One region of the Blautia sp. AF32-4BH genome, then DNA from elsewhere that is predicted to be linked to it. Evidence: a T-box and tRNA genes for the amino acid it is inferred to sense, from the RefSeq annotation. Region 1 holds a T-box; the other regions hold tRNA genes.

Region 1 (4,034 bases):
CAGTAGATTTCCTCTGTGATGAACGGCATGAACGGATGCAGCAGTTTCAGTGCATTGCCGAGAACGGTTTTTAAGGTCCACAGTGCAGCGCCCTTCGTCTCGTCGGTCTCGCTGTACAGACGCGGTTTTACCATCTCGATGTACCAGTCGCAGAACTCCTCCCATATGAAGTCGTAAACTTTCTGTACGGCGATGCCGAGCTCGTAGCGGTCCATGTTGTCCGTTACTTCCGTTGCCAGCGTGTTTACCTTAGAAAGAATCCATTTATCTGCCAGTGTCAGTTTGTCTTTTGGCATTTCAGACGGAACTTCTGCTTTTTCCAGGTTCATCATGATGAAACGGGAAGCGTTCCATACTTTGTTTGCGAAGTTACGGCTGGCTTCTACACGCTCCCAGTAGAAACGCATATCGTTTCCAGGTGCATTACCGGTCATCAAAGTCAGACGGAGAGCATCTGCACCGTATTTGTCAATGACTTCGAGCGGATCGATACCGTTTCCGAGGGATTTACTCATCTTGCGTCCCTGGGAGTCACGAACGAGTCCGTGAATCAGTACGTGGTGGAACGGAACCTGTTTGGTCTGCTCCAGTGCGGAGAATACCATACGGATAACCCAGAAGAAAATGATGTCATATCCGGTTACGAGAACATCCGTCGGATAGAAGTAATCAAATTCCGGTGTTTTCTCCGGCCATCCTAACGTGGAGAACGGCCACAGAGCAGAACTGAACCAGGTGTCCAGGGTATCCGGGTCCTGAGTGAGATGGGTGCTGCCGCATTTCGGGCATTTTTCCGGCATTCCGCCTCTTACAACCGTGATCTCGCCACAGTCATCACAGGTATAGGCCGGGATACGATGACCCCACCAGAGCTGACGGGAAATACACCAGTCGTGGATATTGTTCAGCCAGTTCTGATAAATCTTGCTGAAACGATCCGGGATGAAGTTTACTTCCCCGTTCTTCTCTGCTTCGCTGGCAGCGGCAGCCATATCCGCCATTTTTACAAACCACTGTGGTTTGATCATCGGCTCTACGGTTGTCTTACATCTGTCGTGGGTTCCTACGTTGTGAACGTGATCCACTACTTTTACAAGAAGGCCAAGCTTCTCGAGATCCTCTACCATGGCTTTTCTTGCCTCGTAGCGGTCCATGCCGGCGTATTTGCCGCACTTGTTGTTCATGGTTCCGTCATCGTTTAAGATGTTGATCTCTTCGAGGTTGTGGCGTTTTCCTACCTCAAAATCGTTCGGGTCGTGTGCCGGTGTGATTTTTACGCATCCGGTTCCGAACTCTTTGTCTACGTAAGCATCTGCGATAACCGGGATCTCACGGTCGGTCAGCGGAAGCTTCAGCATTTTTCCTACAATATCTGTATATCTTTCATCCTCCGGATTGACAGCTACGGCAGTATCGCCGAGCAGAGTCTCCGGACGGGTCGTTGCGATTTCTACGAAGCGGCCTTCTTCTCCAACTACCGGGTAGTTGATGTGCCAGAAGTGGCCTGCCTGCTCCTGATATTCAACCTCTGCATCGGAGATGGAAGTCTGGCATACCGGGCACCAGTTGATGATGCGGCTTCCTTTGTAGATCCATCCTTTTTCATACAGACGGCAGAATACTTCTTCTACGGCTTTGGAGCATCCCTCGTCCATGGTGAAGCGTTCTCTCTCCCAGTCTGCGGAGGAGCCGATCTTTCTTAACTGGCTGTTGATGCGTCCGCCGTACTCTTTTTTCCACTCCCAGCAATGCTCCAGGAATTTTTCGCGTCCGATTTCATCTTTGTCGATGCCCTGCTCTTTGAGCATATTGGTAACCTTTACCTCGGTTGCAATCGCCGCATGGTCGGTTCCCGGCTGCCAGAGGACTTCATATCCCTCCATCCGTTTGAAACGGCAGAGAATATCCTGCATGGTGTTGTCGAGTGCATGGCCCATGTGAAGCTGTCCGGTTACGTTCGGAGGCGGCATCATAATGGTAAACGGTTTTTTGTTCGGGTTTACAGTGGCGTGGAAATATCCTTTATCCAGCCATTTCTGATACAGTCTGTCCTCGAGTCCTTTCGGATCGTAGGTCTTTGCGAGTTCTTTGCTCATGAGATCCTCCTTTTATGTTTGGTGTATTGTGGTATTTATTCCCGCAGAGGCTTGTCTTAAATCAAAAACGCCCTTCACATACACATAACATGCATGCAAAGGGCGAAAATTCCGCGGTACCACCTTAATTTGTATCTCGTTTCGGAGTCTGTAACGTGACTCATGCGTGAGAACCTAATCATCACATCTTCTGTGCTTTTCAGCTCTCCGGTTCAGAAGCTACCTTCCATGACCACCTTCCCGGACAGCCTTTCAGCCGGTGAACCGTCCTCTCTTTTGGGGCCTGCCATGTACTCCTCTTCCTCATAACCTTTTCTTTTTCTGTTGGAATAGAAACTGCATTTATCATAATCGCGTTTTTTTATTTTGTCAAGCCGCCGCGGGCAAAAACCTTTCTTCTTATGGAAGTTTTAAGATTTCACGCGCTTATTTTCGGTGAATCCGCGATGCACAGTACTGCATTTCTGCGCGGCCGTACGACGCGTAGCGGACCTGTTCTTTCGAAAACGGCTTCGCATTGCTTGGCCGTCCTAGGTTTTCGCCGTGGATCACCTGATCCACAAGGTCGATGAGATCTGCGAGAACGCCGAGGCTGAGCGGATTGTAAACCGGATGCGCCGTCGATTCAAACACCTGCGTGTGATGACCGCCGAAGAATTTCATGCGGCCGCCCTTTTTCACCAGCCACGCCATCAGACCAACCAGACCATCGTAATACTCTTCCAGGCTCGTTCCGCCCGGCACCTGCATCCAGACACCGCAGCCGCTTCCGATCGCATCTCCGGTGAACAGGTAATTCTGTTTCGTCTCCAGCACGACAACACTGCCCGGCGTATGGCCCGGTGTCTGACAGACGGCCAGCTCTGTGCCGCCGAGCGGAATCACGGAATCGGTACGGATGTCATGAATCTCCTCCCACGGTTTTAATTTTCCCGCTGTCAGTACGCTGAGCGTCTCCGGGTCCATCTTCTTTTCGTCGTGGCACATGTAAACCTCGTTGAACTCATCGATATGATACATGTGATCCGGGTGCGCATGCGTGATAACCAGCAGCAGAGGCTTATCTGTCAACTCCCTTATCACCGGCAGAATCTTTGCGCCTGCTGTGATGCCGGTATCAATCACAGCCGCTTTCTCTTCTCCTTCTACCACATAGAATGACGAATTTCCCGCGTCAAGAATACAGTAAATTTTTTCTCCGATTTCTGTTACCTGAAAACCTTCCATTTTGTAAAACCTCCCTTTTGTTCACCGGAACATACTGAACCCTATGTTAAATAAAATCCCCATAACAATAATAATAACCCAGATCAGAGCTGCAATTCTTGCTTTTGGCGTATGGGACTGTGTTCGGAGCGGCTCAGGAAATTCCCCTTTTTTCTCCCAGTCGGCAATCCGTTTTTTTGCCTCCTCTGCCTGCTCTTCCTTCACATAAACAACGCGTCCCTGATACGGTATTCCAGTTGTAATCTGCAGAATTTCTCCGGCTCCTTCGCTTTTTCCATAAGCCATGATTCCATGACGCTGCAGCATCTTTACCATCTTTTTTGTAGTCTGTTCATCTACCGTACGATACACCTTTCGATACCCCATATCTTTCCCTCCTGTGCTTTGTGCCTTAGATCCACCTTCCGCTATTTTATGCTATTTTCTTTTTTTCTCTCAGCATCATCACCCACGCAATCCGTAATCGAAGTTGATTGTGAGCAGCATCGTAATCTGGCCAAGTGAAATATGATATCAATGTCCTGCATTCTCTTCTCCGATGATAATCGAAAGCAGCGTATGATCCAGCATGATCGTGCGGTTCCACGGATTGAAAATCACACCGCTGATCTCCTTTGTTTCGGATGCCATGTGGATCAGCTGTTCCAGACTCACGAGAAACGTAGATTTCACGCTGCTGCTCCCCTTTAATTCCTCATCAAAGCTCGTAAA
Region 2 (4,034 bases), on a different contig from region 1:
CGGCGGTGTTGTCGATGCGTTTGAGGCAGAGGGACTGCGCGTATTCGGACCAAGAAAGAATGCGGCAATACTGGAAGGATCGAAAGCGTTCTCCAAAGACCTGATGAAAAAATACCATATCCCGACGGCGGCATACGAGACATTCTCCGATCCGGAGGCGGCAGAGAAGTATCTGGAAACCGCAAAATTCCCGATCGTACTGAAAGCCGACGGTCTGGCGCTTGGAAAAGGCGTTCTGATCTGCAACACCTTAGAGGAAGCAAAAGAGGGCGTCAAGACGATCATGCTCGACAAGAAATTCGGCAGTGCCGGAAACGAGATGGTCATCGAGGAGTTTATGACGGGGCGTGAGGTTTCCGTTCTCTCCTTTGTGGATGGAAAGACGATCAAGACGATGAGTTCCGCACAGGATCACAAGAGAGCAGGAGACGGCGACACCGGCCTGAACACCGGCGGTATGGGCAACTTCTCCCCGAGTCCGTTTTATACCGAAGAAGTGGATAAGTTCTGTAAGAAATATATCTATCAGCCGACCGTAGATGCGATGGCAGCCGAGGGAAGACCGTTTAAGGGAGTTATCTTCTTCGGACTGATGCTGACACCGGACGGACCGAAGGTGCTCGAGTACAATGCCCGCTTCGGCGATCCGGAGGCACAGGTTGTGCTTCCTCGTATGAAGACAGACATCATTGATGTATTTGAAGCCTGCATCGACGGAACTCTCGACCAGATCGACCTGCAGTTTGCAGATAATGCGTGTGTCTGCATCGTACTGGCTTCGAACGGTTATCCGGTTTCCTACGAAAAAGGATTCCCGATCCGCGGACTCGAGACGTTCAAAGAGCATGAGGGCTACTACTGCTTCCACGCCGGAACGAAGTTCAAGGACGGCGAGATCGTGACGAACGGAGGCCGTGTACTCGGCGTGACAGCACTTGGCGATACCCTGAAAGAGGCACGTGCGAATGCATATAAGGCTGTTGAATGGGTTGACTTTGACAATAAATATTACCGCCATGATATTGGAAAAGCGATTGACGAAGCGTAACGTGAATGTGAATTTTAATTTTGAGTAAAATGGAGCCGCCAGAATCCCGGTGAAAGGGAAATCTGGCGGCTTTGTCTTTTTATTCAGAAAAGGGAATAAAGCGCCGCCGTTCCGGATACAATAGTAAGGAGATCCTTTGCTTTTTAGCAGAATCAGAACAGGAAAGGCGGTCGGAAAAGATGGGAATCGTTTGTCTGGCGGGGATTTTTGCCGTATTTCTTCTGCTTGCATGGACGCTCTGCCGGGCGGCAGGATGGGAGAAAGAACGGGAAGATCTGGAACAGGAGCAGTACCTGAAAGAGTGGCGGGAGAAAAAGTTGAAAAAATCGAAAAAATTTGAAAATTAGTGTTGACATTTGGCGGGTGGAATGCTATACTAACGAAGTCGGTTGGTGATACAGATAAAAAGCCAACAGATAAAACACTGATGTGGGGTCTTAGCTCAGCTGGGAGAGCATCTGCCTTACAAGCAGAGGGTCATAGGTTCGAGCCCTATAGGCCCCATATTTTATGAAAAACGGTGTTGAAAATGAATATGGCGAGATAGCTCAGTTGGCTAGAGCACGCGGTTCATACCCGCGGTGTCGAGGGTTCGAATCCCCCTCTCGCTACTTATGGAACCCTTGAGAAATCAAGGGTTCTTTTGGCTTTATGGACAGTATGATGATATGGCTGTCATGTCAAAATCGTGTCTTGAAATCCACAGGGATTTGTGAGAAAATAAGACTACCTAAGAGCTTGTTTTGGGCTCTGAAAGTAAATAAAACAGTAATGGATAGAAGAAAGATAAGGAAAAAACAATGATAGAGTTTAATAAACCACCTTTTATTGGAACAGAACTGGAATACATCCGCCAGGCGGCAGAGGAAAACAACAAGCTGTGCGGCGACGGTCCTTTTACGAAGAAATGTTCTGCCTGGATGCAGGACAATTTCAACGTAAAACATGCGATGCTTACGACATCCTGCACCCATGCACTGGAAATGGCAGCTTACCTGTCTGAGATTCAGCCGGGCGACGAAGTGATCATGCCGTCCTACACGTTTGTTTCCACTGCAGATGCCTTCGTTCTGCGCGGAGCAAAAATCGTCTACGTGGATATCCGTCCGGATACGATGAACATCGACGAGACCAAGATTGAGGATGCTATCACCGAAAAAACAAAAGCGATTGTTCCGGTTCACTATGCGGGCGTTGCCTGTGAAATGGATACCATCATGGATATTGCAAAACGCCATAACCTGAAGGTTGTAGAGGATGCGGCACAGGGCGTGAGCGCGTACTACAAGGGAAAAGCCCTTGGAACGATCGGCGATTTTGGCTGCTACAGCTTCCATGAGACGAAAAACTATACGATGGGAGAGGGCGGCGCGCTGCTGTTCCAGGATGAGAATTATCTGGAAAAAGCAGAGATCCTTCGTGAAAAGGGAACGAACCGCAGCAAGTTTTTCCGCGGACAGATCGACAAATATACCTGGATCGACTACGGTTCCTCCTATCTGCCGAGTGATATGAATGCGGCTTACCTGCTTGCAGAACTCGAGGAACATGAGAAAATCGACAGAAAGCGGATGGCCATCTACAACTATTACCATGAGCAGCTCCGTCCGCTGGCTGAGGCTGGAAAGATCGAGCAGCCGGTTGTGCCGGAAGGCTGTGTACATAATGCACATATGTACTTCATCAAGGCAAGAAATCTGGAAGTGCGTACAAAACTGATCAACTATATGAAAGAGCGCGGTGTGATGTGTGTCTTCCATTACGTTCCGCTCCATACCTCCCCGGCCGGACAGAAGTTCGGTGTTTTCCACGGAGAGGACAAATACACAACAAAAGAGAGCGAGCGCCTGATGCGTCTGCCGATGTTCTACAGCCTGTCTGAACAGGATATGGCATATGTCGTAGAGTGCCTCATGGGCTTTAAAGAGTGGTAACATTTCATGTATGAGAAGTTTTTAAACTACTTTACGGACTATATTTTCGTGAAGGATGAGCCGCAGAAAGCCGATGTGATTTTTGTGCCGGGAAACGGATATCCGCAGATGGCGGCGCACGCGGCAGAACTCTGGAAAGAAGGATTTGCGCCGTATGTGCTTCCGTCGGGAAGATACAGTACTGTGCTCGGGCATTTCGCCGGTGTACAGGATCTTGCGGAGCAGTACGGCGGGAACTATGAAACCGAGTGGGAGTTTCTGCGGACGGTACTGCAGAAAAACGGCGTGCCGGAGAAAGCGATTCTGCGCGAAGACCAGGCGACGTATACGTATGAAAATGCACTGCGGTCACGGGAAGTGACAGATGCGGCGGGCATCAAGGTAAAAAAAGCGATCCTCTGCTGCCGGAATCTCCATGCGAGACGGTGTATTCTGTATTACCAGCTTGTCTACCCGGAGACAGAGTTTTTTGTCTGTCCTTCGGATATTGAGTTCACCAGAGAAAACTGGCATACAAAGGGTGAATGGATCGACCAGGTGTTAGGAGAAATGGAGCGCTGCGGCGGTCAGTTCCACAAGATTCTGCGGGAACTGCCGGCGGATTCTGAATTTTAACACCAGTAGACAAGAAGTCCCCCGCTTCTAAAGCGGTGGGATGAATTGTTAAAAGAAACATAACGGCAGTGGTAGGCGGAGAGAAATCGGTATCCTCCACTGACATGAGGAAAGTCACAGTCGAACTATTCTCGACATGTCAGACTCCGTGAAAATACCGATTGTGAGTTGAAACGAAAAGATTTATAAAAAAGAGCGGAAATTGTGGTAAAATTGCGGCTCGTATGGTATACTATCGTTAAGTTAAGTTTCTAATCTAAAGCAAAGGTTGGTGGACAGTATGAATAAGATTGATGAAGTATTAGAGCTTTTAAAACAGAGAGAACGTGAGAACGAAAAACCGAAAAACGTGATTTTATGGGTTCTTGCCATTGTCGGAGCGGTAGCGGCAGTTGCAGGAATCGCATACGCAGTATACCGGTTTGTAACTCCGGATT
Region 3 (4,034 bases), on a different contig from region 1:
AAAAGCTGGTTTTTCTTTTCGATCTCTTCATTTAGCGTACTCTGCTCGTCTTGCAGCGCCTTTAATTTCTCATCGTCCCATTCGATGCAGCGTGCAAGCAGTTCCATACCGCGCATAACCTGGCCGTCGAATTTATTTTTCTTCAGCCGGTCAAACTCTGTTTTCCATTCTGCCTCTTCCGGGCAGACAACATTTTCCAGATACTGGCTGATGCTGCGTTTCTTTTCATCGTATATTTTCCAGCGCTCCTTTGCTGCTTCCCGCAGACGCTTCTGCAGCTCCTGATAAATCTCTGTGTGAAACATTTTCCGGAAAATTTCACTCCGATCCGCTGTTCCTGTCAGCAGAAGCTTCTGGAAATCTCCCTGCGCAATCATCGCAATCTGTCGGAACTGACGCTGATCCAGCCCGAGAAGTTCTGTCACTTTCTTTGTCACTTCCGAAGTTTTCGTAACCGGCTGCCGCTCATCCGGAAAAATCAGTTCTGCATTCGCTTTCTCCATCGTCATGCCCTGTCCGCGGTCCTTCGGGCGCAGATATTCCGGGTTTCTCTTTACCGTATAGTCCTTTCCCTGATACGTAAACGTAAGCTCTACGAAGGTACGCACCTCCGGTTTTGCATACTTACTGCGGAACATTTCGCCTTTCCGGATTTCACCGCTCGCTTCCCCGTAAAGCGCAAACGTGATGGCATCAAAAATCGTTGTTTTTCCCGCGCCGGTGTCCCCCGTAATCAGATACAGACCGCCGCCAAGCCGGTCAAAATCAAGTTCCATCCGGTCCGCATACGGTCCGAATGCACTGATGACTAATTTCTTTGGTTTCATGCCTTCATCCCCCGTAACAATTCTTCCACCAGCGCTTTCTGCTGTGCGGTCATGCTCTGATTATTCTGTAATTCATAAAATTCCCGGAACAGTTCCAGTTCTGATTTTTCCTCCACTCGTTCCGCCGTGCCAATGTCTGCAGCAGACCGGGTTCTTTTGTTATCGTACTCCAGGCGCATCAGGTTCGGATAGATCGTTCGGAGTTTTGCCATTCCATCCGGCACATCTTCTTCATCCGTCAACGTCACCAGAAGGTAATCCTCGCAGTCGCTGTTCTCATAAAATGTTTTTGCCGTGACTTCCAGATACGTCCCCCGGATTTTCCTGAGATCGTGCAAGGGCTTTAATGGAATTGTTCTAAGCTCCACCGTTCCTTTTTCTTTTAATTCGATCACCGTAATCGTTTTTTCCTGTCCTGCTTCCGAAAAAGAATATTTCAGCGGCGAACCGCAATAGCGAACCGTATCTCTTTCCACCTTCTGTGGGCTGTGGATGTGCCCCAGTGCAGCATAATCAAACTTTTCAAACAATTCTGCCGGAATCTGATCCAAGTCGCCAACCTGCAGTTCTTCTGCATCACATCGTTTTGCCCCGGTTACGAACTGGTGGGCCAGAATCACATTTCGATCCTGTTCATCAACCAGATCCTGTTCCAGTGCAATCCGAACTGCATCCGCTGTACACATTACTTCTTCCGCACGCTCCGGCAGGGCATGACGCACCACCGCAGGCCGTAAAAACGGAAGCAGATGAATCCACACCGTGCCATACGCATCCTGCAGCGGAATTTTCTCTATCGTTCCATTGTATACCTTTGAAAAATAGATCCCGCTTTTTCCCATCAGGCTGGATCCAAATGCCAGACGCTCGGCGGAATCATGGTTTCCACTGATGATAAAAGTGGGAATCCGATTGGTGGAAAGCTCTGTCAGAAACGCATCAAAAACCTGAACCGCTTCTGCACTTGGAATCGTACTGTCGTAAATATCTCCGGAAAGCAGTACGCCATCTGGTCTCTCTCTTTTTGCAGCATGCAGAATCTGCGACAAAATGTACTTCTGATCCTCGATCATCGAAAATTCATTGACTCGCTTTCCGATGTGGAGATCGGATAAGTGGAATAATTTCATAAGCGCCTCCCTGTCATTTTCCATGGTATTGTAATCTGCAGGGCCCGCCACTGGCAGCCCCCTCCGAACGTAAAACAACAAAAGCCCCTGCTTTCGCAGGAGCTCTCTCTTTCGTAGCGAGAGGGGGATTCGAACCCTCGACACCGCGGGTATGAACCGCGTGCTCTAGCCAACTGAGCTATCTCGCCATACTATATTTTTAGAAGTATGGGGCCTACAGGGCTCGAACCTGTGACCCTCTGCTTGTAAGGCAGATGCTCTCCCAGCTGAGCTAAGACCCCATATCTGTTTTCTAGCAGTTCTTACGTCCTGCTGACAATATGTATATTAGCACGCTTTGTTCTGTTTGTCAACGATATTTTTTGAAATTTTTCAAATTTTTTCTTTTGTTTCTACAATACCAGCGATTTCATGTCCTTCCGGCATACGCTGTCTTTAACTATCCAAAGTTATTTTTTCTATGCATCTTTCCGCTTTCTCATCTCTTTCAGTTTCTGGTTCATGCTTTCCGCCACCATATGGTCATTTACATATACGATCAGATTCACCGTAACATAAACTCCAATAATCAAAACCTCCATCAGCACGACCATTTTAGCTTTGCTGAAGTAAAACCATCCGAATGCTCTGCCAAGTCCCAGGACAGCACAATTGGCATAGATAAAATAGATGATCTGCCGTGCAATCATGCCCTGTTTGGATACTTCTTTTCCTTCCTCATCCGGGTACATCAGAATCGGGATGGAGCATACAGCGGAAACCAGAAGAATCTGCCAGAGAATCATGACACTGATCTGGGCATCCAGACCGCACATCACAGTAATATAGATCGCGGATGCAAGCAGAACGCACACGGTAATTTTCGAAAAAATATTTGCAAGAATTTTTATTTTATTCATCATTGTTTTCGCCTCCCTACAATCCCAGTCGTTCTTTCAGAACCGGCACATACTGCCGGGAAATAATCACTTTTTCCTCATTTTCGAGTAACGCTTCAAATCTGCCGCCAAAAGCAGGCGACAGATGCCGGATTTTGTCCAGATTTAGAATCATGGATTTGGAGGCCCGCATAAATGGAAAAGACACCAGCTGTTCTTCTAACTGATACAGTTTTTCTTTAACTTCATAAACATTCTTTTGTCCATAGGCAAAAACCTTATTGTCCGTTGCCTCAAAATAAAAAATATCCGGAAGTGCCAGAAGAGTAATTCCTTTTGCATCGTATCCCGTAATTTTCCGATCCCCGTTTTTCAGTTTGCAGATCAGATGGTTGATATCATCCGTCAGCACACGGCATTTGATGATGATTTCTTCCTCTTCGTCCGGAAATGGATTGATGATCGTTATCTTCACATTGGTCCCCTCTTTTCTTTTCCCTATCCTCTTTTATATCGAATTTTCTTGGAGATGTCTATCCCTTGTATGGTATGCTGTATAAAAATATTCGAATCAGTTTCAACTTTTTTGCTGTATACGGCTGATAGCGGATCGGAAAATCCATCCATGTCTTTTTATCCACGATGCTGCGCTTCCTGTGAAAAAAATCTTATCAAATTTTTCCTGTAAAAGTACCTGATTTTCCTCCCGTCCGCCTAAAACAACGGTAACATATTCCGGTGGAAAACATTCTTCTAACAGATCTTTCAGGGCATTTGCACTAGCCGGTGCATAAGCACTTGGTTTTACCACCGCAGTATTTCCTGCCGCAATGGCATCTACCAGCGGTTCTAACGTCAGCAGAACAGGGTAATTCCACGGGCTCATAATCAGCACATTGCCATAAGGAGAAGGGCTTTGATAACTTTTTGCAGCGAACTGCGCCAGTCCAATCTCACACATCACACTCTCCGTCTTGCTCTTTCCAAGATCCGTATGCAGCGCTTTGCAGAGGATCTGCTCCTGTTTTTGCAAGGCCATTTCCAATCTGCTCAAAGCCTCCATCCGCACATACAAACGCCCATTTAATGCGGTACGAACCGAAACAATACGATCCGCATTTACAATCGTTGTCTTTGATGCACGCTACATACATTTTCTTGTTATTTTCTCTTCCAGCTGATACAGTCTGCTTTTAATT

What was found. A T-box is a leader RNA that pairs with one kind of tRNA and senses whether it is charged. The one in region 1 lies ahead of DWZ44_RS11570 (valine--tRNA ligase), so its partner is inferred to be a tRNA-Val.
Region 2: it encodes a tRNA-Val, which carries the amino acid that the T-box ahead of DWZ44_RS11570 (valine--tRNA ligase) is inferred to sense. The anticodon was not compared.
Region 3: it encodes a tRNA-Val, which carries the amino acid that the T-box ahead of DWZ44_RS11570 (valine--tRNA ligase) is inferred to sense. The anticodon was not compared.

The regions. Positions count from the first base shown of each region.
Region 1 covers NZ_QTVL01000008.1:124,467-128,500, reverse strand. Annotated here, with positions in the region: gene DWZ44_RS11570 (valine--tRNA ligase) at 1-2,096, opposite strand, end outside; T-box leader at 2,192-2,412, opposite strand; gene DWZ44_RS11565 (MBL fold metallo-hydrolase) at 2,523-3,323, opposite strand; gene DWZ44_RS11560 (putative signal transducing protein) at 3,345-3,689, opposite strand; gene DWZ44_RS11555 (SseB family protein) at 3,837-4,034, opposite strand, start outside.
Region 2 covers NZ_QTVL01000002.1:343,530-347,563, reverse strand. Annotated here, with positions in the region: gene purD (phosphoribosylamine--glycine ligase) at 1-1,048, shown strand, start outside; gene DWZ44_RS18140 (hypothetical protein) at 1,228-1,395, shown strand; tRNA gene DWZ44_RS04405 (tRNA-Val) at 1,480-1,552, shown strand; tRNA gene DWZ44_RS04400 (tRNA-Met) at 1,586-1,659, shown strand; gene rffA (dTDP-4-amino-4,6-dideoxygalactose transaminase) at 1,849-2,982, shown strand; gene DWZ44_RS04390 (YdcF family protein) at 2,989-3,597, shown strand; gene DWZ44_RS04385 (hypothetical protein) at 3,878-4,034, shown strand, end outside.
Region 3 covers NZ_QTVL01000019.1:17,794-21,827, reverse strand. Annotated here, with positions in the region: gene DWZ44_RS16215 (SbcC/MukB-like Walker B domain-containing protein) at 1-827, opposite strand, end outside; gene DWZ44_RS16210 (exonuclease SbcCD subunit D) at 824-1,957, opposite strand; tRNA gene DWZ44_RS16205 (tRNA-Met) at 2,072-2,145, opposite strand; tRNA gene DWZ44_RS16200 (tRNA-Val) at 2,166-2,238, opposite strand; gene DWZ44_RS16195 (DUF3021 family protein) at 2,416-2,859, opposite strand; gene DWZ44_RS16190 (LytTR family DNA-binding domain-containing protein) at 2,873-3,310, opposite strand; gene DWZ44_RS16185 (aldehyde dehydrogenase family protein) at 3,413-3,889, opposite strand; gene DWZ44_RS19585 (LytTR family DNA-binding domain-containing protein) at 3,980-4,034, opposite strand, start outside.